DNA from 4 places in the Methylobacterium sp. E-041 genome. Region 4 is predicted to be linked to each of the others. Evidence: predicted binding sites of a transcription regulator. Region 4 holds the regulator's gene; each other region holds the start of a gene.
What was found. Region 4 encodes LexA, which represses DNA repair genes until DNA is damaged. Its sites were predicted from a motif close to TGTTCNNNNTGTGTTCNG; they were not measured.

Region 1: a site for LexA is predicted at 3,185-3,202, ahead of recA (recombinase RecA). Genes of this name have one in related genera too.
Region 2: a site for LexA is predicted at 2,213-2,230, ahead of MKK70_RS26410 (ATP-dependent helicase). Genes of this name have one in related genera too.
Region 3: a site for LexA is predicted at 5,362-5,379, ahead of uvrA (excinuclease ABC subunit UvrA). Genes of this name have one in related genera too.

Annotation. Positions count from the first base shown of each region.
Region 1 is NZ_JAKSYQ010000277.1:25,714-33,375, forward strand. It holds gene flhB (flagellar biosynthesis protein FlhB) at 1-304, shown strand, start outside; gene cckA (cell cycle histidine kinase CckA) at 431-3,127, shown strand; gene recA (recombinase RecA) at 3,264-4,358, shown strand; gene MKK70_RS24740 (hypothetical protein) at 4,496-4,897, opposite strand; gene rpsL (30S ribosomal protein S12) at 5,719-6,090, shown strand; gene rpsG (30S ribosomal protein S7) at 6,231-6,701, shown strand; partial or broken gene fusA (elongation factor G) at 6,733-7,662, shown strand, end outside.
Region 2 is NZ_JAKSYQ010000285.1:153,933-161,594, forward strand. It holds gene MKK70_RS26400 (AsmA family protein) at 1-1,688, opposite strand, end outside; gene MKK70_RS26405 (hypothetical protein) at 1,806-2,042, opposite strand; gene MKK70_RS26410 (ATP-dependent helicase) at 2,241-4,628, shown strand; gene MKK70_RS26415 (PhoH family protein) at 5,006-5,722, shown strand; gene MKK70_RS26420 (hypothetical protein) at 5,856-6,092, shown strand; gene MKK70_RS26425 (accessory factor UbiK family protein) at 6,250-6,540, shown strand; gene MKK70_RS26430 (YbjN domain-containing protein) at 6,858-7,367, shown strand; gene proC (pyrroline-5-carboxylate reductase) at 7,376-7,662, shown strand, end outside.
Region 3 is NZ_JAKSYQ010000179.1:61,284-68,945, reverse strand. It holds gene MKK70_RS15865 (fasciclin domain-containing protein) at 1-396, opposite strand, end outside; gene MKK70_RS15860 (transporter) at 616-1,575, opposite strand; gene MKK70_RS15855 (hypothetical protein) at 1,794-1,943, opposite strand; gene uvrA (excinuclease ABC subunit UvrA) at 2,128-5,217, opposite strand; gene MKK70_RS15845 (hypothetical protein) at 5,518-5,769, opposite strand; gene MKK70_RS15840 (methyl-accepting chemotaxis protein) at 6,157-7,662, shown strand, end outside.
Region 4 is NZ_JAKSYQ010000299.1:68,695-76,356, reverse strand. It holds gene MKK70_RS28425 (PAS domain-containing sensor histidine kinase) at 1-2,181, shown strand, start outside; gene MKK70_RS28420 (creatininase family protein) at 2,235-3,020, opposite strand; gene MKK70_RS28415 (protein phosphatase CheZ) at 3,087-3,611, opposite strand; gene MKK70_RS28410 (response regulator) at 3,650-4,033, opposite strand; gene MKK70_RS28405 (NAD(P)-dependent oxidoreductase) at 4,331-5,269, shown strand; gene lexA (transcriptional repressor LexA) at 5,441-6,181, shown strand; partial or broken gene MKK70_RS28395 (ComEC/Rec2 family competence protein) at 6,175-7,647, opposite strand.

The sequences.
Region 1 (7,662 bases), on a different contig from region 4:
GCGGATGATGGCCGCCGTGCCGACCGCCACGGTGATCATCACCAACCCGACCCACTACGCGGTGGCCCTGCGCTACGAGGCCGGCATGGGCGCGCCGGTCTGCGTCGCCAAGGGCGTCGACTCCCTGGCCTTCCGCATCCGCGAGCTGGCCAAGGCGCACGACGTGCCGGTTCTGGAGAACCCGCCGCTCGCCCGCGCGCTGCACGCCACCGTGGAAATCGACGAGGCGATCCCGGCCGAGCACTACAAGGCGGTCGCCGAGGTGATCGGCTTCGTGATGCGCCTGCGCCGCCGGGCCGCCTGACGGGTCCGTACGCACGGTTTGTCCACCTTCCTCCGTCAGGCTTCGCCGCGACCGATCGGAAGACAGCCCTTGCCGATCGGCGGCGTGAAGGCATAACCGGTCCTTCGTTTCTGGATTCAAGGCCCGATGGCGGATCTGAGTGGACCCACGCCCGCGGTTTCGGGCTCGATCGACCGGTCGGAACGGCCCGGGCGGGTCGGATTGCTGCTCGTCCTCGCCGGGCTGCTGGTCGGGGCGGCGATCGGCCTGTCGTTCGTGGCCAACGAGCAGGCGCAGTCGCTGATCATCTGGCTGCTGGCGCTGCTGGCCATGGCCGGCGTGTTCTTCCTGTTCGCGATGGCGATCGGCGCGATCCAGCTCAGCGGGCAGGGCGGACGCGACGACATCACCAAGGCGATCGTCGACGCCGCCCCCGAGGCGACCGTCGTGGTCGAGGAGGGCGGCCGGCTGATCTACGCCAACGAGGCCTATCTCCACGTCGCGGGCGGCGACAGCTTCTCGACGCTGCGTCCGGTCGAGCGGATCTTCGTCGGCTCGCCGGAGGTGTCGGAGGCGATCTACCGCCTGTCCCAGGGCGCCCGCGACGGGCGCAGCCACGCCGAGGAGGTGCGGATGTCGCCGCCGCCGGCGGCGAGCGCCAGGGGGCGCGACTTCGCCTGGTACCGCATCCAGGTCCGCCCGCTTCCGCGGCCGGGACGGGCCGCCTCGCTGTGGACGGTCAGCGACATCACCGCCGAGCGCGAGCGCCAGGAGAACGTCTTCCAGGAGCTCCAGCACGCGATCGACTACCTCGACCACGCGCCCGCCGGCTTCCTTTCGATCGATCCGACCGGGGCGATCGTCTACATGAACGCGACGCTCGCCGCCTGGCTCGGCTACGACCTCGCGGTCGTCGGCCCCGGCGGCCCGCACCTCTCCGAGATCGCGCCCGCCGCCGACGCGCTGATCCAGAATGCCGGGCTCCCCGGCGAGGTCCGCACCGACCGGTTCGACCTCGACCTGCGCCGCCGCAACGGCCACCCGATGCCGGCGCGGCTGTATCACCGCGTCGCCTTCGGCAAGGACGGCAAGCCCGGCGCGTCGCGGACCTTCGTCATCAACCGCTCGGCCGGGGCCGAGAGCGACGAGCCGCAGCGCGCCGCCGAGGTGCGGCTCGCGCGCTTCCTCAACAACTCGCCGATCGCGATCGCGACGCTGGACCGCTCCGGCCGGATTGCGCGGGCGAACGCCTCGTTCGCGCGCCTGTTCGGCACCCTGCCGCGGCACGCGGTGGCCGATTCGGCCGCCGGCGCCGAGGAGCCGAACGTCGCCGAATCGGTGGTCGAGCGCGACCGCCCGGCGCTCGATGCAGCGCTCGCCAAGGCGGCGAGCGGGCTCTCCGAGATCGAGCCGATCGAGGTGATGCTGATGGGCAATGCCAACCGCTCGGCGCGGGTCTGGCTCAGCCCCGCCGGCGGGGAGGGCGCTCCGGGCCAGGAGCCGGAGGAGGCCGATCGCGAGCCGCTGATCCTCTACGCCCTCGACACCACGGCCCAGCGCCAGCTCGAGCAGCAGATCGCCCAGACCCAGAAGATGGACACCGTCGGCCAGCTCGCCGGCGGCATCGCGCACGACTTCAACAACGTCCTCCAGGCGATCATCGGCTACTCGGACCTGCTGCTCGCAAGCCACAAGCCGACCGATCCGGCCTTCCAGGACATCATGCAGATCAAGCAGAACGCCAACCGGGCGGCGGGCCTCGTGCGCCAGCTCCTGGCGTTCTCCCGCCGCCAGACGCTGCGCCCGGAGGTGATGAACGTCGGGGAGGCGCTCTCGGAGCTGACGCTGCTGCTGAAGCGCCTGCTCGGCGAGCGGGTCGGGCTCGACCTCAAGCACGGGCGCGACATCTGGCCGGTGAAGGCCGACGTGAACCAGTTCGAGCAGGTGATCGTGAACCTCGCGGTCAACGCCCGCGACGCGATGCCCGGCGGCGGCCGCCTGCTGATCCGCACCGCCAACGTGCTCGACCCGGGCGCCGCCGCGAAGCCCGACGGGCGCGGCGGCGCGCCGGCCGGCGACCACGTGCTGATCGAGGTGCTCGACACCGGCGAGGGCATCCCGGCCGACCTGATGGAGAAGATCTTCGAGCCGTTCTTCACCACCAAGGAGATCGGCAAGGGGACCGGCCTCGGCCTCTCGACGGTGTTCGGCATCGTCAAGCAGTCGGGCGGCACCATCGACGTGCAGTCGACCGTGGGCGAGGGCACGAGCTTCCGGATCTACCTGCCGCGCCACGAGCCGGCAGCGCTGCCCGAGCCGGCGCCGACGCCGGCGCTGCCGAGCCCGACGGCCGACGCGTCCGCTCCCGCCACCGCAGCGCAGGCGCCGGGCGAAAGCTTCGTCCTCGTCGGCGATCCGCCCGCGCCGCCGGCTCCGAAAGCGCCCCCGCGAAAACCCTCGGCCGACCATACCGGGCAGGGGGTGATCCTGCTCGTGGAGGACGAGGATCCGGTCCGCGCCGTCAACAGCCGCGCGCTGTCGGCCCGCGGCTACACCGTGCTCGAGGCCGCCTCCGGCATCGACGCGCTGCACATCGTGCGCGAGGGCGGCCACCAGATCGACCTCGTCGTCTCGGACGTGGTGATGCCGGAGATGGACGGCCCGACCCTGCTGCGCGAGATCCGCAAGCACCTGCCGGAGCTCAAGGTGATCTTCGTCTCCGGCTATGCCGAGGACGCCTTCCGCAAGAACCTGCCGGAAGGCGAGACCTTCAACTTCCTGCCCAAGCCCTTCAGCCTGAAGCAGCTCGTCGAGACGGTGAAGGCGACGATGGCCGAGCCGTGAGGCGGCGGGCAGGTGCGGAAAAGGCTCCTCAGCGAGCCGATTCCGCCCTTGCTCGATGAGAACAAAACGGGTACATCAAATGCAGGTTCCCGCGCATTGAGATGCGCGCCCAACCCCTGCATAAGGATGCCGCACGATGGCTCAGGCCGCACTGAAAGTGGTGGAAACCCCCGGCATGGTGGACAAGGACAAGGCGAAGGCGATCGACGCCGCGCTGTCCCAGATCGAGCGGGCCTTCGGCAAGGGCTCGATCATGCGGCTCGGCAAGAACGACAAGGTGGCGGAGGTCGAGACCGTCTCCACCGGGTCGCTCGGCCTCGACATCGCGCTCGGCGTCGGCGGCCTGCCGCGCGGCCGCGTCATCGAGATCTACGGGCCGGAATCGTCGGGCAAGACCACGCTCGCGCTCCACACCATCGCCGAGGCCCAGAAGAAGGGCGGCGTCTGCGCCTTCGTCGATGCCGAGCACGCCCTCGACCCGGTCTACGCGCGCAAGCTCGGCGTCCAGCTCGACGACCTGCTGATCTCGCAGCCCGACACCGGCGAGCAGGCGCTCGAGATTACCGATACGCTGGTGCGCTCCGGCGCGATCGACGTGCTGGTGGTCGATTCGGTGGCGGCGCTGACGCCGCGCGCCGAGATCGAGGGCGAGATGGGCGACAGCCAGCCCGGCCTCCAGGCCCGCCTGATGAGCCAGGCGCTGCGCAAGCTCACCGGCTCGATCTCGCGCTCGAAGTGCATGGTGATCTTCATCAACCAGATCCGGATGAAGATCGGCGTGATGTACGGCAGCCCGGAGACGACCACGGGCGGCAACGCGCTGAAGTTCTACGCATCGGTCCGTCTCGACATCCGCCGCATCTCGACCCTCAAGGACCGGGACGAGGCGATCGGCAACCAGGTCCGCGTCAAGGTCGTGAAGAACAAGGTCGCGCCGCCGTTCAAGCAGGTCGAGTTCGACATCATGTTCGGCGAGGGCGTGTCGAAGGTCGGCGAGCTGATCGATCTCGGCGTCAAGGCCGGCATCGTCGAAAAGTCCGGCGCCTGGTTCTCCTACAACAGCCAGCGGCTCGGCCAGGGCCGCGAGAACTCCAAGGGGTTCCTGCGCGACAACCCCGAGATCGCGGGCAAGATCGAGACGTCGATCCGGCAGAATTCGGGGCTCGTCGCCGAGAAGATCCTGGAGAACGCCAAGCCGACCGAGGACGAGCTCGACGAGGGCGAGGCGTAGTCCGCACCGCCCCTCCGAAGCGGCACACCGAAACGAAGAAGCGCGCCGGCCCGGGAGGGCGGCGCGCTTCTTCGTTATGAAGCCCCGAATGGGGAATGCCGGACGAGCCGACGCCTCGGCTCAGACGGCGCGAAGGCTCACGCCGAAAAGCCGGCCGGCTCGAACAGGAAGTCGTCGATCGTCGGGATGCTCACGGAGAGCCCGGCATAGGCCGGCTTCGACAGGCGCCACGGCCGCTCGGCCCGGGCGCGGATCGCCTCCGAGGGACGCAGGCGGCGCAGCGAGCCTTCCGGCTCGACCTCCTCGACGGTGAGGAAGCCGTAGACCTGCAGCCGGGACGCGATCAGCTTGGTCTCGCGGTCGCCCGCCGCCACCGTGAGTGTCCCCGTGGCATAGACCGCATCCATCAGCGCGCGCTGCTCGGACCGGCGCCGGGCCTGGCCCTCACGGACGCCGCCCTCGTACGGCAGAGGCCGGCCCGCGGCGGCGATCCGCCGGAAGGGGACGACGTTCTCGGCCGCACTCGAAACGCTACCCATACGCATCACCCTGACCGTCGCCACATCGCATGGTCGGGTGCGCATCGCGCCGTCCCGACGAAGCGGACAATTGGACGAATCGCTTTAATCTTCCGTGAGCGCTGTCGAAGCGGGCCGTGCCCGACCTGCCCCGATCCGGCACGGTGCGCCGCGCTGACGAGGCCGCCCACCCGACGAGCAAGTGCCGGCCTCGCGCGCGGGCGATGGGAGGTCGACGTGATCAGGGAACGCGTCCCGATGGGCGCGGAGGTGGTCGCCGCGGGCCCGAGCGCGGCTGGAATAGCCGCCGCCAAGGTAACGCCCCGACCGGTCTGCACGGACCCGACGGCACGAGCCGCGGCCTCGCCGTACGCAGACCACGACATTCGAACGTTCGCCGGGCGCGTGAACCGGCACGGAGACCCGGAGGCGGATCGCGTCGGGCAACCGTCCCGCACAAAACCTTAACCTCTCGTCGGATGCGAGATAATCGGCCGGAAACCATTGACCCCTCGGGCGATGGAGGCTAGAAGCGCGCCACTTCGAACGGCCCGGGGGCTGCTGACGAGGCTGAGCATCACGCTCATCCGTTCGTCGACGACGCGCCGATCCACCGTCGAAGGCTCACATCGCCTGACGTTCTCGTCAGATCAGTAGGTACGAGCGCGCCTGCCTTAACAGGGGTGCTCCTCTGCCGACAGCGCGCCAAGGGTCCTCACCGACCCCTGGCGCATATTCGTTTTGCGGATCTCCTTCGGGAGGTTCGTGGGCGGCTCCGCAGGGAGCCACGTTACGTCGCACGGGATCGCGCTTCGTCGCGATCCGGAGGAAGAGGGCACAGGATGCCGACGATCAACCAGCTGATCGCGCAGCCGCGGAAGATCCAGCGGAGCCGCAACAAGGTGCCGGCGCTCAACGCCTGCCCGCAGAAGCGCGGCGTCTGCACCCGCGTCTACACGACGACCCCGAAGAAGCCGAACTCGGCGCTCCGCAAGGTCGCCAAGGTCCGCCTCACCAACGGCTTCGAGGTGATCGGCTACATCCCGGGTGAAGGCCACAACCTTCAGGAGCACTCGGTGGTGATGATCCGCGGCGGCCGCGTGAAGGACCTTCCGGGCGTGCGCTACCACATCCTCCGCGGCGTGCTCGACACGCAGGGCGTCAAGAACCGCAAGCAGCGCCGCTCCAAGTACGGCGCCAAGCGCCCGAAGTAAGATCTTCCCGTCCGGACGTTTTGCCCGGGCGGCCGACACGGCATTCCACTGCCTCGTAAGGATGTCGCCGGCGCTCTTCAGGAGTGGCTCAAGGCGGCCTGCGCGAGGTGCTTAGATCCTTATCCCTCGGAAGTTCCGCAATGTCCCGTCGCCATTCCGCCGAGAAGCGTGAGATCATCCCCGATCCGAAGTACGGGGATATCGTCCTCACCAAGTTCATGAATTCGATCATGTACGAGGGCAAGAAGTCCGTCGCCGAGCGGATCGTGTACGGCGCCTTCGAGATCGTCGAGAACCGCGCCCGCGCCAACCCGATCGAGGTGTTCCGCGCGGCCCTCGAGAACGTCGCCCCGATGATCGAGGTGCGCTCCCGGCGCGTCGGCGGCGCGACCTACCAGGTCCCCGTCGAGGTCCGCACCGAGCGCCGCCAGGCGCTGGCGATCCGGTGGCTGATCCAGGCCGCCCGCGGCCGCAACGACCGCACCATGGTCGAGCGCCTCTCGGCGGAGTTCCTCGATGCCGCGAACAATCGCGGCAACGCCGTCAAGAAGCGGGAAGACACGCACCGGATGGCGGAAGCCAACCGCGCCTTCTCGCACTACCGCTGGTAAGCGGCCCGACGCCCCTTTCGGAGAGATCCCGATGCCCCGCACCCACGCGATCGAGGACTACCGCAACTTCGGCATCATGGCCCACATTGATGCCGGCAAGACCACGACCACCGAGCGGATCCTCTACTACACCGGCAAGTCCCATAAGATCGGCGAGGTCCATGAGGGCGCCGCCACCATGGACTGGATGGAGCAGGAGCAGGAGCGCGGCATCACGATCACGTCCGCCGCGACGACGTGCTTCTGGCGCGAGAAGCGCCTGAACATCATCGACACGCCCGGCCACGTCGACTTCACCATCGAGGTGGAGCGCTCGCTCCGCGTGCTCGACGGCGCGGTGTGCGTGCTCGACGGCAACCAGGGCGTCGAGCCCCAGACCGAGACCGTCTGGCGCCAGGCCGACAAGTACGACGTCCCGCGCGTCGTGTTCGTCAACAAGATGGACAAGATCGGCGCCGACTTCTTCAAGTGCGTCGCCGACATCATCACCCGCGTCGCCGGCAAGCCGGTGTGCCTGCAGCTGCCGATCGGGGCCGAGAACACCTTCAAGGGCGTGATCGACCTGATCAAGATGAAGGCGATCGTCTGGTCGGGTGAGGCGCTCGGCGCCAACTACGACGAGGAAGAGATCCCGGCCGACCTCAAGGATCAGGCGGTCGAGTACCGCACCAAGATGATCGAGGCCTGCGTCGAGCTCGACGACGAAGCCATGACCGCCTACCTCGACGGCGTCGAGCCGAGCGAGGAGACCCTTCGCAAGCTCGTCCGCCGCGCCGTGCAGCTGCGCGCCTTCCACCCGGTGCTCTGCGGCTCGGCGTTCAAGAACAAGGGCGTTCAGCCGCTGCTCGACGCGGTCGTCGATTACCTGCCGTCTCCCGCCGACCGCGGCGAGATCAAGGGCCTCGACTTCAAGACCGAGGAAGAGATCGTCCGTCACCCGACGGACACCGATCCCTTCTCC
Region 2 (7,662 bases), on a different contig from region 4:
GCCAGGTCCGTCACGTCGAGGCTGTCGACGACGAGGGCGGCGCCGTCCGACTGGATGCTGGCCGAGAGCGTGCCGTTCCCGGTGCCGGTCGCGCCGTAGCGCAGGTCGCGCGCCTCGATGGTCAGGCCGAGGTCGTGGCCGTGCAGCCCCGCGAGCGCGTTGCCGAGCGGCGGCAGGCCGGCGACGTCGAGGCCGCGGGCGCGGATCTGCGCGTCGAACCGGCCGCGGGTCCGGCCCTCGGCCGGGGTGTAGCGGGCATTTCCGGTGACCTGCGCCTCGCCCAGCGCGAGCCGGAGGTTGCGCAGGGAGAACGCGGTGCCGGCCGCCGAGACCTCGGCCGAGACCTCGACCGGCCGCCCGTCGAGCAGCGCCGTCGGCGGCCCGTCGAGGCCGAGCCGGCGCAGGTAGCGCCCGAGCCCGTCGGAGGCCGGGGCCGCGAGCGCGACCGGGCCGGTGAAGCGCGGGCTCGGATCGGTGTCGATCTCGCCGCTGGCCGTGACGGTCGCCGCACCCGGCGCCACGGCCGAGAAGCGTCGCAGCAGCAGGCCGCCGGTGCGGTCGAGGGTGCCCGTGGCCTTGAGGTTGGACCATTCCTCGAAGCCGAGCACGGCCGCCTCGACCGAGAGGTCGAGGTCGAGCATCACCGGCAGGCCGCCACCCGATTTCGCGCCCACCTTGGGCAGCCCGCGCGCCACGAAGGCCTGCCCGCCCGGCGAGAGCAGGAAGGCGTCGAGGTCGAGGCGGCGCGCCTCCAGGGTCAGCCCCGCGCGCCAGCGGCGCAGGTCGATCTGGCCGCTGCCGGAAAGCCGCAAGGCTTGCCCGCCCGGATCGATCTCGGCGTTGACGCCCTCGAACCGGACGAGGGCGCCGCGGGCCTTGAACTTGCCGCCCAGCGCGAACGGCAGGTAGGCGCCGGCGGCCTGGGCCGGCGGGCCGACGACGAGGCGGGCGCTGCCCTCGGCCTCGGCGACGAGCGGGCGCGGCTCGGTGCTGCGGGCGCCGCCGCGCGGATCCGCCGGCACGAAGGCGATGCGGGCGTCGGCCTCGAAGCGCGGATGGGCGTCGCCGCCGCCCGAGAGCTTCAGGGCGACGGCGCCGTCCGCCGCCGGCTCGCCGCTGACTAGGGTGAACGGCAGGACGCCGCTGGTGCCCGCGACCCGCCAGGGGCCGACGAGGGCCGGCGCCTGGATCTGCACGGCTTCCGCGTAGAACTGGTCGGTGCGCCCGGTCGCGGGCACCACCGTGGTCAGCAGCAGCTGCTGGACGTGGAGGTCTTCGATCGCGAGGTCGCGGCCGCGCAGGGCCTCGCCGAGGCCGGCGGGCACCACGAGGGCGTCGCCCTCGGTCACCGGCAGCTTGACCTCGGCGCGGCCGATCCGGGTCTCGGTGAAGCGGAACGCGCCCGCCAGCAGCGGGCTCAGGCCGAGCTCGGCCTTGACGAAGCGCAGATCGAGGGCGGGCCGTCCCGGCTCGTCGCCGAGATGAAGGCGGTCGAGGCGCAGGCGCGGCGAGGGCAGCAGCCGCACGTCGATGCGGCCCTCGCTGCGCACCGGCAGGCCGAGGGACCGGCTCACAGTCGCGTCGACGAAGGCGCGATGGGTCGGCCAGTCGATGAAGGGCGGCACCGCGAGCGCCGCGACGAGGATCAGGATGACGGCGCCCGCGAGCGCGGTCAGGAGGTCACGCACCGTGATCGTTCCGCATGCACCCCGCGCCACCCGGCGGGTTCACGGCGGGCATAGCACGGCGGGCGACCGCAGGCGCCAGGGCGCCCGCGGCCTTGGTTCAACGCCCGCGGGCTCGGCTCAGCGCCGGGGGGCGACGATCACGCCCGGGGTGGGTTGGGGCGCCTGCATCTGCTGGCTGCGCTGGATCTCCATGCGCGTGGTGTTGTTCTGCGAGGTGAGGTTCTGCTGCAGCGCCCGGGACTCGCCCTGGCGGGCGAAGGACTCGTTGGCGGCGTCGGGGTTGCCCTGCCGGACCTGCGCGAGGGCGGGCGTGGCGGCGAGGGCGGCGATGATGGCGATCGGCACGATGCGCATCGGGCGCTCCTGTGTGGGGGATGTCTGTCGATGATGTGAGCAAGCGGCCGGCCTGCTTCAAGTTCCCGCCCGGCGGCCGCGCGGGGCGGCGACATTGCGTCCGGGCCTCGGGCTCCGGGCCTCGGCGATCGCGCCTCAGCGTCGAGGCCTCGGCGTCCGGGTCTCGACGCCGTTCGCGTTTTGGTCCAGGGATTGCCCATGCCGAACTCTTCGCATGCGACGCCGCCTTCCGACGCGGAGCGTGGCTCCAGCTCCATCGCCGCCCGCGCCATGGGGGCCTTGCGCCCGAGCGCGTCCTCCTATCTCGACGGCCTGAACGACGAGCAGCGCCGCGCCGTCGAGGCGACGGAGGGCCCCGTCCTGGTGCTGGCCGGCGCCGGCACCGGCAAGACGCGGGTGCTGACGACCCGCATCGCCCACCTGATCACGACCGGCCGGGCGCGGCCGTTCGACATCCTGTCGGTGACCTTCACCAACAAGGCCGCGCGGGAGATGAAGCACCGCATCGGCACGCTGATCGGGCCGGCCGGCGAGGGCATGCCCTGGCTCGGCACCTTCCACGCCATCGGCACCAAGATCCTGCGCCGCCACGCCGAGCTGGTGGGCTTGAAATCCGACTTCACGATCCTCGGCACCGACGACCAGCTGCGCCTGATGAAGCAGGTGCTGAAGGACCAGAACATCGACGAGAAGCGCTGGCCGGCACGCGCGCTCGGCCACGTCATCGACGGCTGGAAGAACCGCGGCCTCGGCCCGGACCAGATCCCGGCCGGCGAGGCGCAGGCCTTCGCCTTCGGCAAGGGCGGCGACCTCTACACCGCCTACCAGGCCCGGCTCGTCACGCTCAACGCGGTCGATTTCGGCGACCTGCTGCTGCTCTGCCTCAAGCTGTGGCGCGAGAATCCGGACGTGCTGGCCAACTACCAGGACCGGTTCCGCTACATCCTCGTCGACGAGTACCAGGACACCAACGTCGCCCAGTACCTCTGGCTCAGGCTGCTCGGGCAGGTGCGCAAGAACATCGCCTGCGTCGGCGACGACGACCAGTCGATCTACGGCTGGCGCGGGGCCGAGGTCGACAACATCTTGCGCTTCGAGCACGATTTTCCCGGTGCCGTGGTGGTCCGCCTGGAGCGCAACTACCGCTCGACGGGCCACATCCTGGCCGCCGCCTCGGGCCTGATCGCCAAGAACCAGGGCCGGCTCGGCAAGACCCTGCGCACGGAGGACGAGCTCGGCGAGCCCGTCACCGTGTCGGGCGCGTGGGATTCGGAAGAAGAGGCGCGGCTCCTGGCGGAATCGATCGAGGCGCTCCAGGCCAAGCAGCACCCGCTCTCCGAGATCGCGGTGCTGGTGCGGATCTCGGCGCAGATGCGCGAGATCGAGGACCGCTTCGTCCAGCTCGGCCTGCCCTACCGGGTGATCGGCGGCCCGCGCTTCTACGAGCGCGCCGAGATCCGCGACGCGCTGGCCTACCTGCGCGCGACCAACAACCCGTCCGACGACCTCGCCTTCGAGCGGATCGTCAACACCCCCAAGCGCGGCCTGGGCGACGCGACGCTGCAGCAGCTCCACCTCTACGCCCGCGCCGAGCAGGTCCCGCTGCTCCACGCCGCGCGAAAGCTCTGCGAGACCGACGAGCTCAAGCCCCGCGTGCGCTCGACGCTGCGCGCGCTCACCGAGAGCTTCTCGCGGTGGGCGCGGCTCGTCGAGAGCAACCCGCATTCCGAGGTGGCGCAGACCATCCTCGAGGAATCCGGCTACACCGAGATGTGGCAGAAGGAGAAGTCGGCCGACGCGGCCGGGCGGCTGGAGAACCTCAAGGAGTTCGTCCGCTCGATGGAGGAGTTCCCCGACATGGGCGCGTTCCTGGAGCACGTCTCGCTGGTGATGGAGGCCTCCGAGGCCGAGGGCGCCGAGCGCGTCTCGCTGATGACCCTGCACGCGGCCAAGGGGCTGGAATTCGACACGGTGTTCCTGCCCGGCTGGGAGGACGGCCTCTTCCCGAACCAGCGCGCCCTCGACGAGAGCGGCCGCGCGGGCCTCGAGGAGGAGCGTCGCCTCGCCCATGTCGGGCTGACGCGGGCCCGCAAGCGCGCAAAGCTGTCCTTTGCCGTCAACCGCCGCATCCACGGCCTGTGGTCCTCGACCATCCCGTCGCGCTTCATCGACGAGCTGCCGGAATCGGCGGTCGACGTGATCGAGGCGCCGGCCCACTTCTCCGCCGGCGCCTCGCGCTTCGACCGCAACCCGCAGCCCTTCGGCTCGAGCTACGGCACGCCGGGCTGGCAGCGGGCGCAGGCCAATACCGGGCAGCAGAGCAACTTCGGCAAGGGCGCGGCGCACACCACCGCCCGCGGCTTCGGCGCCTCGCCCGGCGGCGGGCGCGGCGGCCCGCGCCAGATCGAGGGCGAGCTGATCGCCAAATCCACCGGCACGCCCTCGGCCTTCGAGGCCGGGATGCGGGTTCTGCACACCAAGTTCGGCCCCGGCGACGTGGCCGCCGTCGACGGCAACAAGCTCACCGTTGACTTCGACAAGGCCGGTCGCAAGATGGTGCTCGACAGCTTCCTGCAGCCGGCCTGAGGCCGCTCGCGGACGAGCGTGACGTCGGGCGCAGGACACGACCTTGGGCGGACCGGACACGGCCCCATCCCCCGACCGTCCCGGCGCACCATCCGCCGTCGTCCGAGCCATTTCAGCAACACCTGCCGGGCCCCGTCATGCGGCCGTCGCATCGCCCGCCTCTATGGTGCGCGCGTTGCATGCTCCGGCAACGACCAGGCGGGCCGCGCAGCGGCTCGTCTTGTCCACAAGCTTCGTGTCGAGGGCCGGAACCGGCTCAAGGCAACGTCATTGCTTCCGAGAGGAGAGATAAGCCCACGATACGAAGGTTAGAGCGAAGAGCGGTTTCTGGTTAGCAAGTCCTTTTGGTTGGCAAATCCCACGCGGAGTGTTGATCGATGAAAAGACGGCGCGCACGACTCGAGCTGGTGGAAGACCGCACGGTCCGGCTGCACAGGACCCGCTTCGACGAGGAACGAAACCTAGGCCCGATCCAGCCGCTGACCGACCGGCAGGCGGAATACCTCGACGCGCTCGCCCTGAACCCGCAGGTCATCGTGCTCGGCCCGGCCGGCACCGGCAAGACCTACATCGCCGGCACACGCGCCGCCGACCTGCTGCGCCAGCGCCGGATCGCCAAAGTGATCATCACCCGCCCGAACGTTCCCGGCGGCCGTTCGCTCGGCTTCTTTCCCGGCACGCTGGAGGAGAAGATCGCGCCCTGGGTCGCTCCCCTCACCGAGGCGATGAAGGAACGGATGGGCGCCGCCGCCTTCGAGATCGCCTTGAAGGCCGGCGACATCGAGATCGTGCCGTTCGAGGTGATGCGCGGGCGCACCTTCAAGGACTGCCTCGTGATCCTCGACGAGGCGCAGAACACGACCACCGCCGAGATCAAGATGTTCCTCACCCGCATCGGCGACGCCTGCCAGGTGATCATCAACGGCGACGTCTCGCAGACCGACCTGCGCGAGACCTCGGGGCTGCGCACCGTCATCCACCTGATCAAGAGCCGGATGATGCCGATCCCCGTGGTCGAGTTCACCCGCGACGACATCGTCCGCTCCGGAATTTGCGCGGAGTGGGTGAAGGCTTTCGAGGAAACGAATCTGTAAGTTGCGAGTTACCAGCGGCGGGTCGAAGCGGAGACCCGCCGCGCTTCACCGGCGCGACGTCCTTCTCTCATCTCCCGGACCCGGGAGATGACATGGGTGCCGCGGCCCGACGACAAGAAACAGGATTATCTCCGTGAGGAAACTGACCTTCGCCGTTGCCGTTCTGGCCTCGCTCGGCGCCGCCGCCATCACCGCCCCCGCCTCCGCCGCCCCGGGCGCCCCGATGGGCGTGACCGCCCCCGACGCGATCGAGCATGTCCAGATGCACCGCATGGAGCGTCGCATGATGCATCGCCGGATGGAGCGTCGCATGATGCGCCGGCACATGGAGCACCGCATGATGCGCCGCCACATGATGCGCCGCATGTGATCTGACCGACCCTGATCGGTCGGCGACGGGGTCCTTCGGGGCCCCGTTTTCTTTTGTGGCCGCCCGCGCCGCTGCGCGCCGGCGGATTGCCCCGGACTCCGCGGATTCCTATGTCGAGGCGCAGGCCGGGTTGCGGCTGCGAGCTTTCGGAGACCACATGCCCCCCTCCAACCGCCTGTTCGACGACTTCGCCCGCCTGATGACGGATGCCGCGGGCGCCGCGCAGGGGGTGCGCCGCGAGGCCGAGACCGTGATCCGTGCCCAGGCCGAGCGGCTGATCCGCGACATGGACATCGCCTCCCGCGAGGAGCTCGACGTGCTGCGCGACATGGTCGCCACCCTGCGCGCGCAGAACGAGGCGCTGACCGCGCGGGTCGCGGCGCTCGAGGCCGATGCGGCGCCGGCCGCGGCCGCTGCGTCCACCGCCGGAGCGAGCGAGGCGATCTGATCCGACGCGCGGGCGACCGGCGCGAATCGGTCTCGGCGGGGCGGCGGGCTTGTACACAGGAAGCGCGCGCGAACGATCCATTTCCTGTTCACCGGCCGGGCGAAGCGCTTTGTGTCGCGAGTCCGCGCCGGTTTATAGTCGGTGACGTACTGATTCGCCTTAGCCCGCCGAAGACCGGGAGCCGCCAAGTCGTCATCGCGCGATATTCCGTCCCATCGGGACAAGTGATTTCGCGTCGTGACATGGCTCCGAACTTTGGTTATTTATCGTTCACCATGCCGCGGCGCCGGAATACGGCGGCGTCATCTCGGATCGTCATGCCACAGCTTCACGTCGACATCGAAGGCTACGATCGGATCGAGCACCCGCTCGATGTCGTGGAGCGTCTTGCCGCGCTCCGCGACTGGATCTTCGATCGCGCCGAGACGGACGAGATGTCCGTCGTGGTGGCCGGGCGCTGGACCGAATACCAGGTCGCGTTCACCTGGATCGAGGACGTCGAGGCCCTGCACGTCGCCTGCGCCTTCGACCTCAAGGTGCCGGATCGCCGCCGCACCGAGGTGCAGCGCCTGATCGCGCTGATCAACGAGCAGCTCTGGATCGGGCATTTCGACCTGTGGTCGAGCGACGACGTGGTGATGTTCCGCCATTCGCTCCTGCTCGCCGGCGGCTCGGTGCCGACGCATCCGCAATGCGCGATGCTGCTGAAGTCGGCGGTGGAGGCATGCGAGCGCTACTACCAGGCCTTCCAGTTCGTGCTCTGGGCCGGCAAGTCCGCCCGCGAGGCGCTGGACGCGGTCCTGTTCGAGACCGAGGGCGAGGCCTGAGGCCCGCCATGGCCGCTCCTCCCGCGGCGGGCGCCCTGCCCGCCTCCCTCACCCTCGTCGGGGCGGGCAAGATGGGCGGGGCGATGCTCGAAGGCTGGCTCGCGGCCGGCCTCGACCCGAAGCGCACGACGATCGTCGAGGCCGATCCGTCCGATGCGCTGCGCGCGCTCTGCACCGCCCGCGGCCTCGCCCTCAACCCGGCCACGGTCGCGCCCGCCGCCGTCCTCGTCCTCGCGATCAAGCCGCAAGGGTTCGCCGACGCCTCGCCCGGCCTCGACCGGATGATCGGCCCGGG
Region 3 (7,662 bases), on a different contig from region 4:
GCCGCCGCCCTTCTTGACCTCGGCCATCAGCTCCTTGGCGGTGTAGACGCCCGGGACGACGTGGTAGGTCAGGATCTTGGTGAGCGTGGCCTTGTTCTCGGGCTTCACCAGCGTCTCGACCGTGCCGGCCGGGAGGCGGGCGAAGGCGGCGTTGGTCGGGGCGAACACGGTGAACGGGCCCGGGCCCGACAGGGTGTCGACGAGGCCGGCGGCCTTCACCGCGGCCACGAGCGTGGTGTGATCCTTGGAGTTGACCGCGTTCTCGACGATCGTCTTGTTGGCATACATCGGCGCGCCGCCGACCATCGGGTTCTTGGCGAAGGCCGCGACCGGCGCGGCGCCGAGGGCGAGCGCGAGGGCGAAGGTGGCGAAGCGGGAGGCGTGATGCTGCGTCATGGGGTATCCTGACCGTTCGTAGGGCCCCGGTGCGCGGGGCTACGGGCGGCCTTACGGAGCCTCGCACGGAAAGGTTTCGGGCGGGATCGATTCCGGTCGCGCATCGGGCGCGGCGCCGTCCGAAACGTAGAAAAACCGCCCGGTCCTCGCGGACCGGGCGGTTTCTGCTTCGACCTCGGTCGGCGGCGGATCCTGCCGGACCCGCCGCGTCTCCCGGCCTCAGTACTTGCGCATCAGGGGCACTGGCGCGGCGGCGGCGGCCTGCGCCGTGTAGAGCGGCGCGATGATGCGGAACCAGCCGCGGGTCTCGTCGGCGAAGGCGCCGACGCCGCGATCGGCGACCGTACGCGTCACGAACACCTGAGCCTTGAACGCGCCGAAGTCGTAACCGACGAGGCCACCGGCCGCGAACGTGCCCTGACGCTGATAGGCCGCAAAGGCTGCGCCGCGGTTCCGGTTGATCGGAAGGTCGGTGAAGCCGTAGGCCACGGCGCCGATCTCGAACTTGCCGAAGGTCTTGGTCGCCGTCAGGTCGAGGTAGAGGCCGTCGGCGTTCACGATCGGGCCCAGCGCCGCAAACTGACCGCCGAAGCGGGCCGCGTCGTCGACGTAGAAGATGTGCGTCAGGGCCGCGGTCAGGTTGTAGCCGTCGCCGGTGTACGAGATCGCGCCGGTGTTGCGGATCGAGGTGGAGGCGTTCTGCGGCAGCACCGGGGTGCAGCCGGCGGTCAGCGTGCCGTTGCAGAGCGAGCCGCGGTCGCCGACGCCGATGTAGGCGCCGACGAGGTAGGCTGTGCTGATCTTGTTGCCGAGATCCCAGGCGAAGATGTTGCCGATGAAGGGGTTGTAGAAGTAGCTCTGGTCCTGGTTCGGGACGCCGGCCGCGTTGTTCGTGCCCACGAACACCGACGGGACCGCGATCACCGGCATGATGCTCGCGCCGAGGACCTTGAAGCCGGTCGACCAGACCAGGATCGGCACGTTGACGCCGACGTCCGGGCTGTTGCGCGCGTCGCCGCGGCCGGTGCTGAAGGTGTTGATCGCGTAGACGCCTTCCGGCAGCGGGCCGTAGGCGAGACCGACCTGCTCGCCGGGCTGCGTGGACGGCGTCGCCTGAACGCTGGTGTTCATGCCGACGGTGAGGGCGACCGCACCTGCGGCAAGCCAGGTCTTCATCATTTTCTCGTTCCTTCCCAAGGATTTCCGAACTTCGTCCCGCCGCCTCTGCACTACCTTGCCGGTCTGCCGTCTGCGCGGCTCCCGTGCGAGATGTGCCAAGCGCCCCCTACGAAGCCGGCCCGTGTCTCAACGCTGATAACTATTCTACAGAGCGCTTGGGAAAGACAGTGGAATGCCTCGGATCTGGACAGCGAGAGCCGAACCGTTGCCCAAATGCCTCAACCTTGCTGCGGTGCGGCGGCCGAGCGACGGTCGCAGAAATTGCATTCGGAGAAGCCGGATTCGGCAGAATAGCGCATCCGTTTCAGGCTCTTGTCGGGGGAAGCGTAGCGGGAGGATTCGGCAAGCCCGGCGGGACCGATCGCCATCCCGGGGGGACGTCCCGGCCCGCGCCGGCGGGCTCCGTAAGTCGCGATCGGACGGTCGGGCCGTGCCCGGACGGGCGGATCGGCCGCAAGACAGGCCGAATCGGACGCCGATGCGGCGCGACCGCTCGGCAGATCTTGCCGAGCGGATGTCCCCATCGCCGGGAGGCGGAAGGGCGCGGCGCGCCTACTCCGCGGCCGGCCGCGCCACCGCCGCCCGCGAAGCGGCCGGCTTCGCCGCGGGGCGGCGGGCGAGCACGTCGCGCAGGAAGCGCCCGGTATGGCTCGCCGTCGACGCGGCGATCTGCTCGGGCGTCCCCTGGGCGACGACCACGCCGCCGCCGTCGCCGCCCTCCGGGCCCATGTCGATCACCCAGTCGGCGGTCTTGATGACCTCGAGGTTGTGCTCGATCACCACCACCGTGTTGCCCTGGTCGACGAGCTCGTGGAGCACCTCCATCAGCTTGGCGACGTCGTGGAAGTGCAGGCCGGTGGTCGGCTCGTCGAGGATGTAGAGGGTGCGGCCGGTCGAGCGCTTCGACAGCTCCTTCGAGAGCTTGACCCGCTGCGCCTCGCCGCCCGACAGCGTCGTCGCCTGCTGCCCGACGCTGACGTAGTCGAGCCCGACGCGCTTGAGCGTCTCCATCTTCTCGCGGATCGTCGGCACCGCCTTGAACAGGTCGGCGGCCTCCTCGACGGTCATGTCGAGCACGTCGGCGATGGACTTGGCGCGGTACTTCACCTCCAGCGTCTCGCGGTCGTAGCGCTTGCCCTTGCACACGTCGCAGGTGACGTAGACGTCGGGCAGGAAGTGCATCTCGATCTTGATGACGCCGTCGCCCGAGCACGCCTCGCAGCGGCCGCCCCGGACGTTGAACGAGAACCGGCCCGGCTGGTAGCCGCGGGCCTTGGCCTCGGGCAGGCCGGCGAACCAGTCGCGGATCGGGGTGAAGGCGCCGGTATAGGTCGCCGGGTTCGAGCGCGGGGTCCGCCCGATCGGCGACTGGTCGATGTCGATGACCTTGTCGAGGTGCTCCAGCCCTTCGAGCCGGTCGAAGGGCGCCGGATGCTCCAGCGCGCCGTTCAGGCGCTTGGCCACCGCCTTGTAGAGCGTGTCGATGATCAGCGTGGACTTGCCGCCGCCCGAGACGCCGGTGACGCAGGTGAAGGTGCCGAGCGGGATCTCGATGTCGACGTTCTTGAGGTTGTTGCCGCGGGCGCCGAACACCCCGAGCTTGCCCTTGCGCCCCTTCCGCCGCGCGGCCGGGGTCCGCACCGACTTCTCGCCGGTCAGGTACTTGGCGGTCAGCGAGTCGGGATGGGCCAGCACCTCCTCGGGCGTGCCCTGCGCGATGATCCGGCCGCCGTGGATGCCGGCGCCTGGCCCGACGTCGACCACGTAGTCGGCCTGGAGGATCGCGTCCTCGTCGTGCTCGACCACGATCACCGAGTTTCCGAGGTCGCGCAGGCGCTTCAGCGTGCCGAGCAGGCGCTCGTTGTCGCGCTGGTGCAGGCCGATCGACGGCTCGTCCAGCACGTAGAGCACGCCGGTGAGCCCCGAGCCGATCTGCGAGGCGAGGCGGATGCGCTGGCTCTCGCCGCCGGACAAGGTCCCCGAGCCGCGGGCCAGCGTCAGGTATTCGAGGCCGACGTCGACCAGGAACGACAGCCGGTCGCGGATCTCCTTCAGGATCCGCACCGCGATCTCGTTCTGCTTCTGCGTCAGCTTCTTCGGCAGCGCCGAGAACCAGCGGTGCGCCTCGCTGACCGAGAGCGCGGTGACCGCGCCGATATCCTCCATCGCGACCTTGACGGCGAGCGCCTCGATCTTCAGCCGCTTGCCGCCGCAGGCGGCGCACGGGGTCTCGCTCATGAAGCGCGAGATCTCGTCGCGCGCGGCGTCGCTCTCGGTCTCCTTGTAGCGGCGCTCGAGGTTGGGGATCACGCCCTCGAACGGCTTGTTGACGGCGTACTTGCGCATGCCGTCGTCGTAGTCGAAGCGGATCGACTGCTTGCCGGAGCCGTAGAGGATGATCGCGCGCGCCGCCTCGGGAAGCCGCGACCAGGCCAGGTCGGTCTTGAAGCCGTAATGCCGGGCGAGCGCGTCGAGCGTCTGCCCGTAATAGGGCGAGGTCGACTTCGCCCACGGGCCGATGGCGCCGCGCTTGAGGCTCAGGGCCTCGTCGGAGATCACCAGCTCGGCGTCGATCCGCATCTCGTGGCCGATGCCGCCGCAGGTCGGGCAGGCGCCGAACGGGTTGTTGAACGAGAACAGCCTGGGCTCGATCTCCGCGATGGTGAACCCCGAGACCGGGCAGGCGAAGCGCGACGAGAGGGTGATCTTCTCCCGGGTCTCGCCCTCCGGCACGTCGGCGAACTCGATGTCGGCGATGCCGTCGGCGAGCTCGAGCGCCGTCTCGAAGGAATCGGCGAGCCGGCTCGCGATGTCGGCCCGCACCACGATCCGGTCCACCACCACGTCGATGTCGTGCTTGAGCTTCTTGTCGAGCTTCGGCACGTCGTCGATCGGGTAGTACTCGCCGTCGATCCGCAGGCGCTGGAAGCCTTTCTTCTGGAACTCGGCGATCTCCTTGCGGTACTCGCCCTTGCGGCCGCGGACCACGGGCGCGAGCAGGTAGAGCCGGCTCTTCTCGGGTAGCGCCAGGACGCGGTCGACCATCTGCTGCACGGTCTGGCTCTCGATCGGCAGGCCGGTGGCCGGCGAGTACGGGATGCCGACGCGGGCCCAGAGCAGGCGCATGTAGTCGTAGATCTCAGTGACGGTCCCCACCGTGGAGCGCGGGTTCTTCGAGGTGGTCTTCTGCTCGATCGAGATCGCCGGCGAGAGCCCGTCGATCTGGTCGACGTCGGGCTTGGACATCATCTCCAGGAACTGGCGCGCATAGGCCGAGAGCGACTCGACGTAGCGGCGCTGGCCCTCGGCGTAGATCGTGTCGAAGGCGAGCGACGACTTGCCGGAGCCCGAGAGCCCGGTGAACACCACGAGCTTGTCGCGCGGGATCGTCAGGTCGACGTTCTTCAGGTTGTGCTCGCGGGCGCCGCGCACCGAGATCACCCGTCGGTCGCGCTCCGCCGGCGTCTCCCGGTCGAACAGGCGCTCGAGCTTCGCGTCGACACCGGCCTCGGCCTCGACCGCCCGCGCGACCGGGCTCGCCTTCGCGGGCTTCCTGGCGGGCGGCGCTTTCGCGGCGGGCGTCTTATCGGCAGCAGGCGTCTTGTTGCCAGCAGGCGTCTTGGCGGCGACGGCTTTGGCCATGGCGGGGGCGGTCTTTCGAGGCGTCGACACGGGCGGGATCCGGCGATCGCGAAAGCGAACGCCGCGCCGGGTCATGTCGTCCGTCCGAAGCCTTCGGCAAGGTGCCGCGGGCGGGACGCAGGCCCGGCATGCTCGCGTGTCTGCTAGAACGAAACGCGTACGTGGGCAACTCGGCCCTTGTTCCGCGACGCGTCCGGCCCTGCGGCCGCCCGCATCTTTTCGCTGCGCCGGCCCCGTTCGGGGGGCGGCCGACGACCAGGATCATCGCGCGCCCGTGCCGGGCGCGCGGCTCCGGCGGGATTACTGCATCGCCTTCATCGCCGCCTCGGACGAGGAGGCCTTCGGGTTGGCCTTGCAGTAGGCGCGCATCTTCGCGTCCATCGCGGCCGCCTGCGGGTCGGCGGCGATCATCGCCTTGTCGGCGGCGCTCATCGAGGCCTGCGCCTGCGCGTCGGCCTTGAGATAGTCGGCGCAGGACATGTCGCCGGTCTGGGCCCGGGCGGCGGCGAGGCCGGCGATCAGCAGGCTCGCGGCGAGGATGGTACGGATCATGATGGCCTCCCAAGGGTACGCCCGGCGTCGTCGCGGCCGACCCGCCGCGCGCGCTCTCGGCGCCTCGTGATAGGGCGGCGCCGGGCGCGGCGTCTTGATCGGGCGTCCGGAATGCATGCCGCCGCGTCCCGATTCGTCGGCGGGATCGCGGATTTTCGCGCAGGTCCGGAAGTCGTGCCCGGGGCTCGCCCGGACGACGCGTCCGCATCGCCCGCCGATGCCCTGGTGTCCGGGCCCGCGAATACGCTGCCGACGTGCTCCCGCCGTTGAAGATCGCGCCCGCGACGATCGAACAGCGCATCGACCTGTGATGGCAACGGCGTCTTTACCGGTTGTAGCGCAGTCGTCCGTATCGACGCGGTGCGAAGACTTGGGATGCGTGGGCGAATGAAGACCGGTGTTCCGATGTCCTTGCGGGGACGCATCGTGGCGGTGGCGCTGGCGCCCTGCCTCGCCTTCGCTGCGGTGGCCGGTGTCGCGATCTCCGACCGGATGGCGCAGCGCGCCGAGATGATCCAGGTCGAGGACCTTGTCGGCCTCGCCTCGCGGATCAGCGCCTTCGCGCACGAGGGCCAGCGCGAGCGCGGCGCCTCCAGCCTGTTCCTCGCCTCGAAGGGGTCGCAGTTCAAGGCGGAGCTGGTCGCGCAGCGCGCCCGCACCGACGCCGCGCGCCAGGGCCTCGCCGCCGCCGTCACGGCCGGCGCGGCGGCCTACGGCCCCGCCTTCACCCGCAAGGCCGACGCCTTCGCGCAGGCGCTCGACGGCCTGGACGCGCAGCGCAACGCCGTCGACGCGCTGAAGCCGACGGCGCCCCAGGCGGCCGCCGCCTATACCGGTCTGATCGGCGAAGGCCTCGGGCTGGTCCGCGCCCTGTCGGGCGTGATCGGCCCCGTCGGGATCGCCAACCACGCCGCCTCCTACGCCGCCTTCCTGACGATGAAGGAATATGCCGGCCAGGAGCGTGCCGCCGCCTCCGCCGCCTTCGCCGCCGGCAGCCTCGACCTCGCCGGGATCCGCCGCCTCGCCACCCTCCAGGCCGACCAGGCCACCTACGAGGGCCTGTTCCGGTCCCGGGCGGAGCCGGCGCAAGGAGCCCTGCTCGATGCCGCGGAGGCCACCGCCCCGGCGCGGGAGGTGGCGCGCCTGCGCAAGGTCGCCCTCGAGACCATGCCCGGCGAGGCCCTGGCCTTCCGCGACGCCCCGCTCTGGTTCCGCCTCGCGACCCAGCGCATCGACGGCCTCAAGGCGGTCGAGGACCACCTCACCGCCGACCTCGCCGCGGAGGCCGGCGGCGTTCGCGCGACGGCCGAACGGGCGCTCGCGATCTGGTCGGGGGCGGCGCTCGCGATCTTCCTGCTGTCGGGCGCCCTCGCCTTCGGCCTCGGCACCGCGGTGGCCCGGCCGCTGATCCGGATGTCGCGGGCGCTCACCGCCATCGGCCGCGGCGACGACGACGTGGCGATTCCCCAGGGTGGCCCGATCGAGGTCCGCGCCATCGCCGCCGCGGCGATCGAGTTCCGCGACAACGTCGCCGAGCGCCGCCGCAGCCGCGCGGCGCAGGAGCGGATGTCGGCCGACGCCGAGCTGGCCCGGCGCGCGGCGGCGCTCGAGCTCGCCGACGGGTTCGAGGATCGGGTCGGCGGCATCGTCGAGGCGGTCTCGGCGGCGGCGATCCAGCTCGAGGCGGCGGCCCACGGCATGACGCGGGCGGCCGGGGACGCCTCGTCGCTGAGCCTTCAGGTCGCCCGCGCGTCGCACGAGGCGGCGCTCTCGGCCGACACGGTGGCGGCGGCGACCGAGGAGCTCTCGGCCTCGGTCGCCGAGATCGGCACCCAGGTCACGGCCTCGGCCGACCTCGCGGCGGCGGCCGAGCGAGACGCCGAGGGCATGGCC
Region 4 (7,662 bases):
GACGAGCTGCTCGCCGCCGCGAGCGCCGACCTCGAGACCTTCACCCGCCTCTCGGCGGGGGCGCTGGCCGGCCGCGTCGGCAGCGACGAGGCGGCCCAGGCGAGCCTCGCCGACCTGTTCCCCGCCGGCGCGCTCCCGGCCGGGCGCCGGGTGCTGATCGTGGCGCGCGGCGAGCGCATCGTCGCGGCCCGCCCGCCGCTGCCCGCGGGCGCCGAGACGCTCCAGACCGTGCTCGGCGAGGCGGAGGCGCTCTCGACGCTGGGCGAGCGCGCCGGCGTGATGCGCCTGGCGCTGGCCGGCGGCGACACGGTGTTCGCGGCGATGCGGCGCCTGCCCGACGGCCAGGACCGGATCGCGGTGATGCAGTCGGTCGAGGCGCTGACCGCGACCTGGACGGGCCGCGCCCGGCATCAGGCCATCCTCGTCGCGGCGGCCGCCCTCGTCATCGTCGGGGTCGGCCTCGCCTACGGGCTCCAGAGCCGCCGGGCGAAGGCGATCGACAAGGTCTGCGAGCAGATCCGCCAGCGCCTCGACACCGCCCTCGGCCGCGGCGCCTGCGGCCTGTGGGACTGGGACATCCCGCGCGGGCAGATCTACTGGTCGGATTCGATGTACGCGCTGCTCGGCTACCGCCGCGAGCGCGAGTTCCTGTCGTTCGGCGACGTCAACGCCCTGGTCCACCCGGACGACGGCGACCTCTACAGCCTCGCCCGCGGGCTCGCCGCGAGCCAGACCGCGGTGGACCACGCGTTCCGCATGCGCGGCGCGAACGGCGCCTACATCTGGCTGCGCACCCGTGCCGAGGTGGTGCCGGACGTGACCGACGGCGGCCGCCACCTCGTCGGCATCGCCGTCGACGTCACCGAGCAGCAGCACCTCGCCGAGGCCAGCGCCACCAACGACATGCGCCTGCGCGACGCCGTCGAGGCGATCTCCGAGGCGTTCGTGATCTGGGACACGAGCAACCGCCTCGTCCTGTGCAATTCCAAGTTCCGCCACCTCCACGCGCTGAGCCCCGAGGATGCGCAGGTCGGCCGTCGCTACGACGAGGTGATGGGCCGCGGCGTGCTTCCGCAGATCCGGCGCGAGATGCCCGAGACCGACACCGCGAGCGCGACCGCCCGCACCTTCGAGGCGGAGCTCACCGACGGCCGCTGGCTGCAGATCAGCGAGCGGCGGACCAAGGACGGCGGCTACGTCTCGGTCGGCACCGACATCACCAACCTGAAGCGGCACCAGGAACAGCTCGTCGCCTCGGAACGCGAGCTGATCGAGACGGTCAAGGATCTCAAGCGCTCGCGCCGCACGCTGGAATTGCAGACGCAGCAGCTCGCCGACCTAGCCGAGCGCTACCTCGACCAGAAGGCGGCGGCGGAATCGGCCAACCAGGCGAAATCCGAGTTCCTGGCCAACATGAGCCACGAGCTGCGCACGCCGCTCAACGCGATCATCGGCTTCGCGGAGCTGATGGCGAGCGAGCTCTACGGCCCCCTCGGCTCGGCGCGCTACGGCGAGTATTGCGCCGACATCCGCGCCAGCGGCGACTACCTGCTCTCGATGATCGACGACATCCTCCACATGTCGCGGATCGAGTCGCACCGCGTCCGGCTCGCGCGCCGCGAGATCGCCGTCGCGGCGGCGGTCTCCAACGCGCTCAAGCTCGTGTCCGAGCCGGCCCGGCAGAAGAACCTCCACGTCGCCGTCGACCTGTATCCCGGCCTCGCGCTGCTCGCCGACGAGCGCGCCCTGCAGCAGATCCTGGTCAACCTGCTGCAGAACGCCGTGAAGTTCACGCCCGCCAACGGCCGGATCGCGGTGCGCGCCCGCCCAGCCGGCGACCACGCCCACCTGTTCATCGAGGATACCGGGATCGGCATCCCGAAGGCGGCGCTTGCCAGGCTCGGCGCGCCGTTCTCGCAGGTCGAGACCAACCTCACCCGCAGCCACAAGGGCTCCGGCCTCGGCCTCGCCATCGCCCGCTCCATGGCCGAGCTGCACGGCGGCTCCCTGCGCATCCGCTCGGAGGAGACCGTCGGCACCATCGTCCTGGTGCGCCTGCCCCGCCCGACCAGCGAGCACCTCGCGACGGTGGCCGCGGAGGATGCCGGGCAGCAGACCGTCGCGGCGCTCCGCGAGGCGTCTGGGGCGAGCGCGCGGCAGCCGCAGCCGGCCGGCGCCTGACAGGGAGCCGGGGCGAAGCCCGGCTCCGATCCCGAATCGATGCGACGTCGAGGCTACCCGCCCGAAAGGTCGAAGCGCGCTACGTCGTGCAGGAGCGCCACGAACGCCCGCGCGCCGTGGTCGAGGGCGGCCTCGCCCGCCTCGGCGGTGCCGAGCCGGGCATCGCCGATCGCGCCCGACGGATGGAGGTCGCCGGCCTTCCAGGCGAAGGCGGCGGGACGCCCGGCGCGCAGGTGCGTGAAGGCGCCCGCCATCGCACGGGTGCGCGAGGGAAAGTCGGCGATCGCCTCGCGCCGAACCAGGTCGGGCCGAAGCGCCAGCATCAGCGCCGTCTCGATCCCGCCGGCATGGATGCCGTGGACGATCTCGTCGTCGGGAAAGCATCCCTCCGGATAGCCGAACCGCGCCCAGGCGGTCGTCACCGCGACCATGCCGAAGCGGGCGCGCAGATCGCCGGCCACGAGGTCGATCAGCGCGCTGTTGCCGCCGTGCGAGGTGACGATCACCAGCCGGTTGCAGCCGGCCCGGTGCACGCCGGCACCGATCTCGGTCCAGGCGGCGAGCGCGGTCGCGGTGGTGAGCGAGAGGGTACCGGGAAAGGCGTCGTGCTCGTCGGACTTGCCGACCGACTGCACCGGCAGCACCAGCACGTCGAGATCGGCCGGCACCAGGGCGCGGGCGCGCGCGAGGTAGCCCTCCATGATCGCCACGTCGGTGCAGAGCGGCAGGTGCGGGCCGTGCTGCTCGATCGCGGCCACCGGCAGCACCGCGACCGTGCGGCCCATGCCGCGCCCGGAGACCTCGCGCGTGGTCAGGTCGGACCAGAGCCGTGCCGCCATGCTGTCCCCCGATGCCCCGACGTCAGGCGCAACGCTCTAGCGGAGCCGGCCCCTTCCCGTCGAGGTTCAGGCGAACAGGGCGTCGATGTCGTCCTGCGCCGTCGCCGGGCCGTTCGGCTGCGGGCCGTTGAGGAGCAGGCGCTGGGCGCGCTCGTTGCGCTCGGCCTCGGCCGGGTCCTGTCCGGCGGCGTCCCGCGCCCGCACCGCGCTGGCGAAGCGCGCGAGCCGCAGCTCGAACTGCTGCAGGGCGGCGACCACCTTGCCGATCCGCTGGCCGGTGATGTCCTGGAAGGCGCAGGCCTCGAAGATCGTGCCGATGCCGCTCTCGACCGCGGCGCGGTATTCCGGCCCGTCCGGGAGCGCCAGCATCGACTCGGCCGCCTCCATGATGGTGTTGGTGGCGCCGGCGGTCGCGGCGAGGACGTTGCCGAGCTCCTCGTGCGCCATCGGGATGCGGTCGTGCGTCAGCTCGTTGGCGCGCAGGGCCGCGATCTCGTCGCGCACGTGGGCGATGTAGTCCGCGATCTCGATCAACTCGGACACCATGGTCGCCGGGTTGATCGTCGCGCCGAGCGGTCTTTGCAAACCCATCGTCAGCATTCCTCCGCGTGTCGGCCCCGAAAGGTCGGTCAGGCGCCGCAGACCGCCTCGATCTTGCTCTTCAGGGTCGCGGCGTTGAACGGCTTGACGATGTAGTTGTTCACGCCGGCCTTCTTGGCGGCGATGACGTTCTCGGTCTTCGACTCGGCGGTGACCATGATGAACGGCGTGGTGCGCAGGCCCTCGTCGGCGCGGACGTGGCGAAGCAGCTCGTAGCCGGTCATCGGCTCCATGTTCCAGTCGGAGATCACGAGGCCGTACTTGCGGCCCTTGAGGCGCGCCAGCGCGGCCGTGCCGTCGGAGGCGTCGTCGACCTCCTCGAAGCCGAGCTGCTTGAGCAGGTTGCGGATGATGCGAACCATCGTCTGGTAGTCGTCGACGACCAGGATCGGCATGCTGAGATCGAGGGCCATGGTCAAACTGCTCCGGTGTCTCCGAATCGCCGGCTCGGCCGTCGGCGTCGGTCACGCAATGTCGGGAGGCGCTGTCGCTGGTCGCACCTCATGCCCGGGACCTTACGCCGGGCGGCATTGCGAAGCGGTTAATCGCGCTGCGATCGGCGCACCCACTCGGATAGGCGGCGCGGCCGCCTTTACCGACGCGCTCGGCTGCGTGATGACGATGCCCCCAGCCGCGACGTCGCCCGGACGCCGCGGCAGAGCGGGCAGCCCGCCGGCACCGGCCCGGCCGCGGAGAAGGATCGCCGCCCCATGCGCAAGGTCGTCATCAGCGAGTTCATGGACGAGGCCGCGATCGCGGCGGAGCTCGCGGGGTTCGAGCCGCTCTACGATCCGACCCTGGTCGACCGGCCGGACGCCCTGCGCGCGGCGCTCGCGGGCGCGTCCGGGCTGATCGTCCGCAACCGCACGCAGGTGCGCGCGGGCCTGCTCGCGGCGGCACCCGACCTCAGGGTGGTGGGCCGCCTCGGCGTCGGGCTCAACAACATCGATCTGGCCGCCTGCGCCGCCCGCGGGATCGCGGTCCATCCCGCGACCGGCGCCAACGACGGCGCGGTGGCCGAGTACGTGATCGGCACCGCGTTGCTGCTGCTGCGCGGCGCCTACGGCGCGAGCGCGCAGGTCGCCGCGGGCGCGTGGCCGCGCAACGCGCTGATGGGACGCGAGATCGCCGGCAAGCGCCTCGGCCTCGTCGGCTTCGGCGCGATCGCCCGCGAGACCGCCCGCCGTGCGGCGGCCCTCGACATGACCGTCGCCGCCTTCGACCCGCACCTTGCGCCCGACGACGCCGCGTGGCGCCCGGCGCACGGCGCGGTGGAGAGCCTAACCCTTGACGCGCTGGTCGCAACGAGCGACGTGCTCTCGCTGCACGTGCCGCTGACCGAGGCGACGCGCGACATGATCGGGCCGGCGGCGATCGCCCGGATGCGGCCGGGCGCGATCCTGATCAACGCCGCCCGCGGGGGCGTCGTGGACGAGGCCGCGGTCGCCGCGGCGCTTCGGTCCGGGCACCTCGGCGGGGCGGCGCTCGACGTGTTCGCCCAGGAGCCCGTGGACGCCGCGGGCGGCGCGGCGCTGATCGACGTGCCGAACCTCATCCTGACCCCGCACATCGCCGGCGTGACGCGGGAATCGAACGTGCGCGTCTCGGCGGTCACCGCCCGCGCCGTGCGCCGCAGCCTCGAGGGCTGAGCCCCGCAGCGCAGCGATCGAAAAGGGGCTCGGCGCGCGACGAAATTCGACGCACCGGTCGGATGGGCCGATGAGAACCCTTGCGGAACACTTGACGAACGTTTAACGTGTTCGTGTTTTGTTTCTGCGGCTCAACCTTCGTGTGGCCGCGCATTCTTGCGAGCCGCGCCGATGCTGACCCGTAAACAGCTGGATCTCCTGCGATTCATCGACGAGCGGATGCGCGAGGACGGTGTTCCGCCGTCGTTCGACGAGATGAAGGATGCCCTCGATCTCAAGTCGAAATCCGGCATCCACCGGCTGATCACCGCCCTGGAGGAGCGCGGCTTCCTGCGCCGGCTTCCGAATCGGGCTCGGGCGATCGAGGTGCTGCGCATGCCCGACGGCGCCGGCCGCTCCAGCGCGCCCGCCCCGGTGCCGGCAGCTCCCGCCGCGCCGCGCCGGTTCACCCCGAGCGTGGTCGAGGGCGGGCGCTCGAAGGCCGTGCCGCCGCGTCCTTCCACGACGCAGATGGTCGACGACAGCGGTCGCGCGGTGTCGATCCCGGTGATGGGCCGGATCGCGGCCGGCACGCCGATCTCGGCGATCCAGAACCAGAGCCACGCGATCACCATGTCGCCGGACTTCCTGGCCGGCGGCGAGCACTACGCCCTGGAGGTCCGCGGCGACTCGATGGTCGAGGCGGGCATCCTCGACGGCGACCTCGTGGTCATCCGCAAGCAGGACACCGCCAACACCGGCGACATCATCGTGGCGCTGATCGACGACGAGGAGGCGACGCTGAAGCGGCTGCGCCGTCGCGGCTCCTCGATCGCGCTCGAAGCGGCGAACCCGGCCTACGAGACCCGCGTGCTCGGGCCGGATCGGGTGCAGATCCAGGGCCGCCTGGTCAGCCTCGTGCGCCGTTACTGAAGGGTCTCGCCCGGCATCTCCGGGTTCGGGCCGTCCGCGGTCGGATCGTCGGGTGCCGGGTCGGCCTCCTCCGCCCGGGGGGGCGGGGCGGCCATGCCCTGGAACGGGACGTCCTTCGGCTTGGGCTCGGCCGCGGGCGACGATCCGCCCGCTGCCGCGTCATCCGTTCCCTGGGGCGGGGGACGGACCATCGCGGGGCGCCACGGCAGCGTCCGTCCCGGCTCATGCGTGTCGGCCAGAATGAAGCCATTCGGCTCGACGCGGATCGCCGCGGCGCCGTGGCTGGCGAGGTAGGCGCGATCGATGACGAGGGCGGCGGCGCAGCCCGGCGGTGCGGCGAGCGCCGTGATCAGCACCGAGGCCTTGGCGCAATCCTGCGCGAAGCCGCGGCGATCCTTCAGAAGCGCCACCGCGCGCCCGTCGGCCAACCGAAGCGTGCATCCGATCCGATCGCAGGCGGGACCGCCCGTCGCCTGCGCGCCCGGCCTGCCGTCGCCGTCGGCCTTCAGCCACTGCTCCAGCACGAAGTTCGACGGGCGCCCGAGGGCGACGAGGCTGCCGTCGGCGCGGCGCACCGCCGCCCCGCTGCCCTGGCGGTCGACGTAGATGTCGTAGCGGGCCGGCATCGTCGCTAGGCCGAGCCCGAGCAGCGCCGGCGGCAGGGCGAGCCAGCGAAGGCGCGAGACCGGGAGCGTCGCGAGCAGCAGCCCCGCGGCGAGGCACCCGAGCGCGGCGGTGCCGAAGGCCGGGACCACGACGTTGGCGCGCCCGAGCCCCTGGATCCAGCCGGAGATGGTCAGCATGCCGCGCACCGCCAGTCCCATCAGCCACCAGACCGGCTGGTCGAGGGCGAACGGGTAGGCGACGATGCCCAGCACCGCCGCCGGCATCACCGCGAGCGAGACCAGCGGCAGGGTGAGCGCGTTGCCGATCAGCCCGTAGGGTTGGACGGTCTGGAAGTGGTAGGTGGCGAAGGGCGCGGTCGCGACCTGCGCCACGAGCGTCGTGCCGAGTGTGCCGACCACCGTCGTCAGCGACAGCGCGATCAGCCGGCCGATCCGCCCGGCCCCGTCGCGGCGGAACATCCCTCCATCGATCAGGCGGGCGCAGGCGATGAGGCCGGCCACCGCCCCGAACGACATCTGGAAGCTCGGGCCGAGCAAGCCTTCCGGCTCGTGCGAGAGCGCGATGAGCGCGGCGAGAGCGAGGTTGCGCATGCTGAGCGCCGGGCGATCGACCAGGATCGCCCCGAGCATGATCAGGGTCATCACGAGGGAACGCTCGGCCGCGATGTCCCAGCCGGAGAAGACGCAGTAGGCGGTGACCCCGACCATCGCCAGCGCCGCGGCGATCTTCTTGATCGGCCAGGCCAGCGCCAGGAACGGCACCAGGGCGAGGCCGGCACGGACGAGCCAGAACACGACCCCGGCGGCCAGCACCGTGTGGAGCCCTGAGATCGAGACGACGATCTTGCCAGTCTG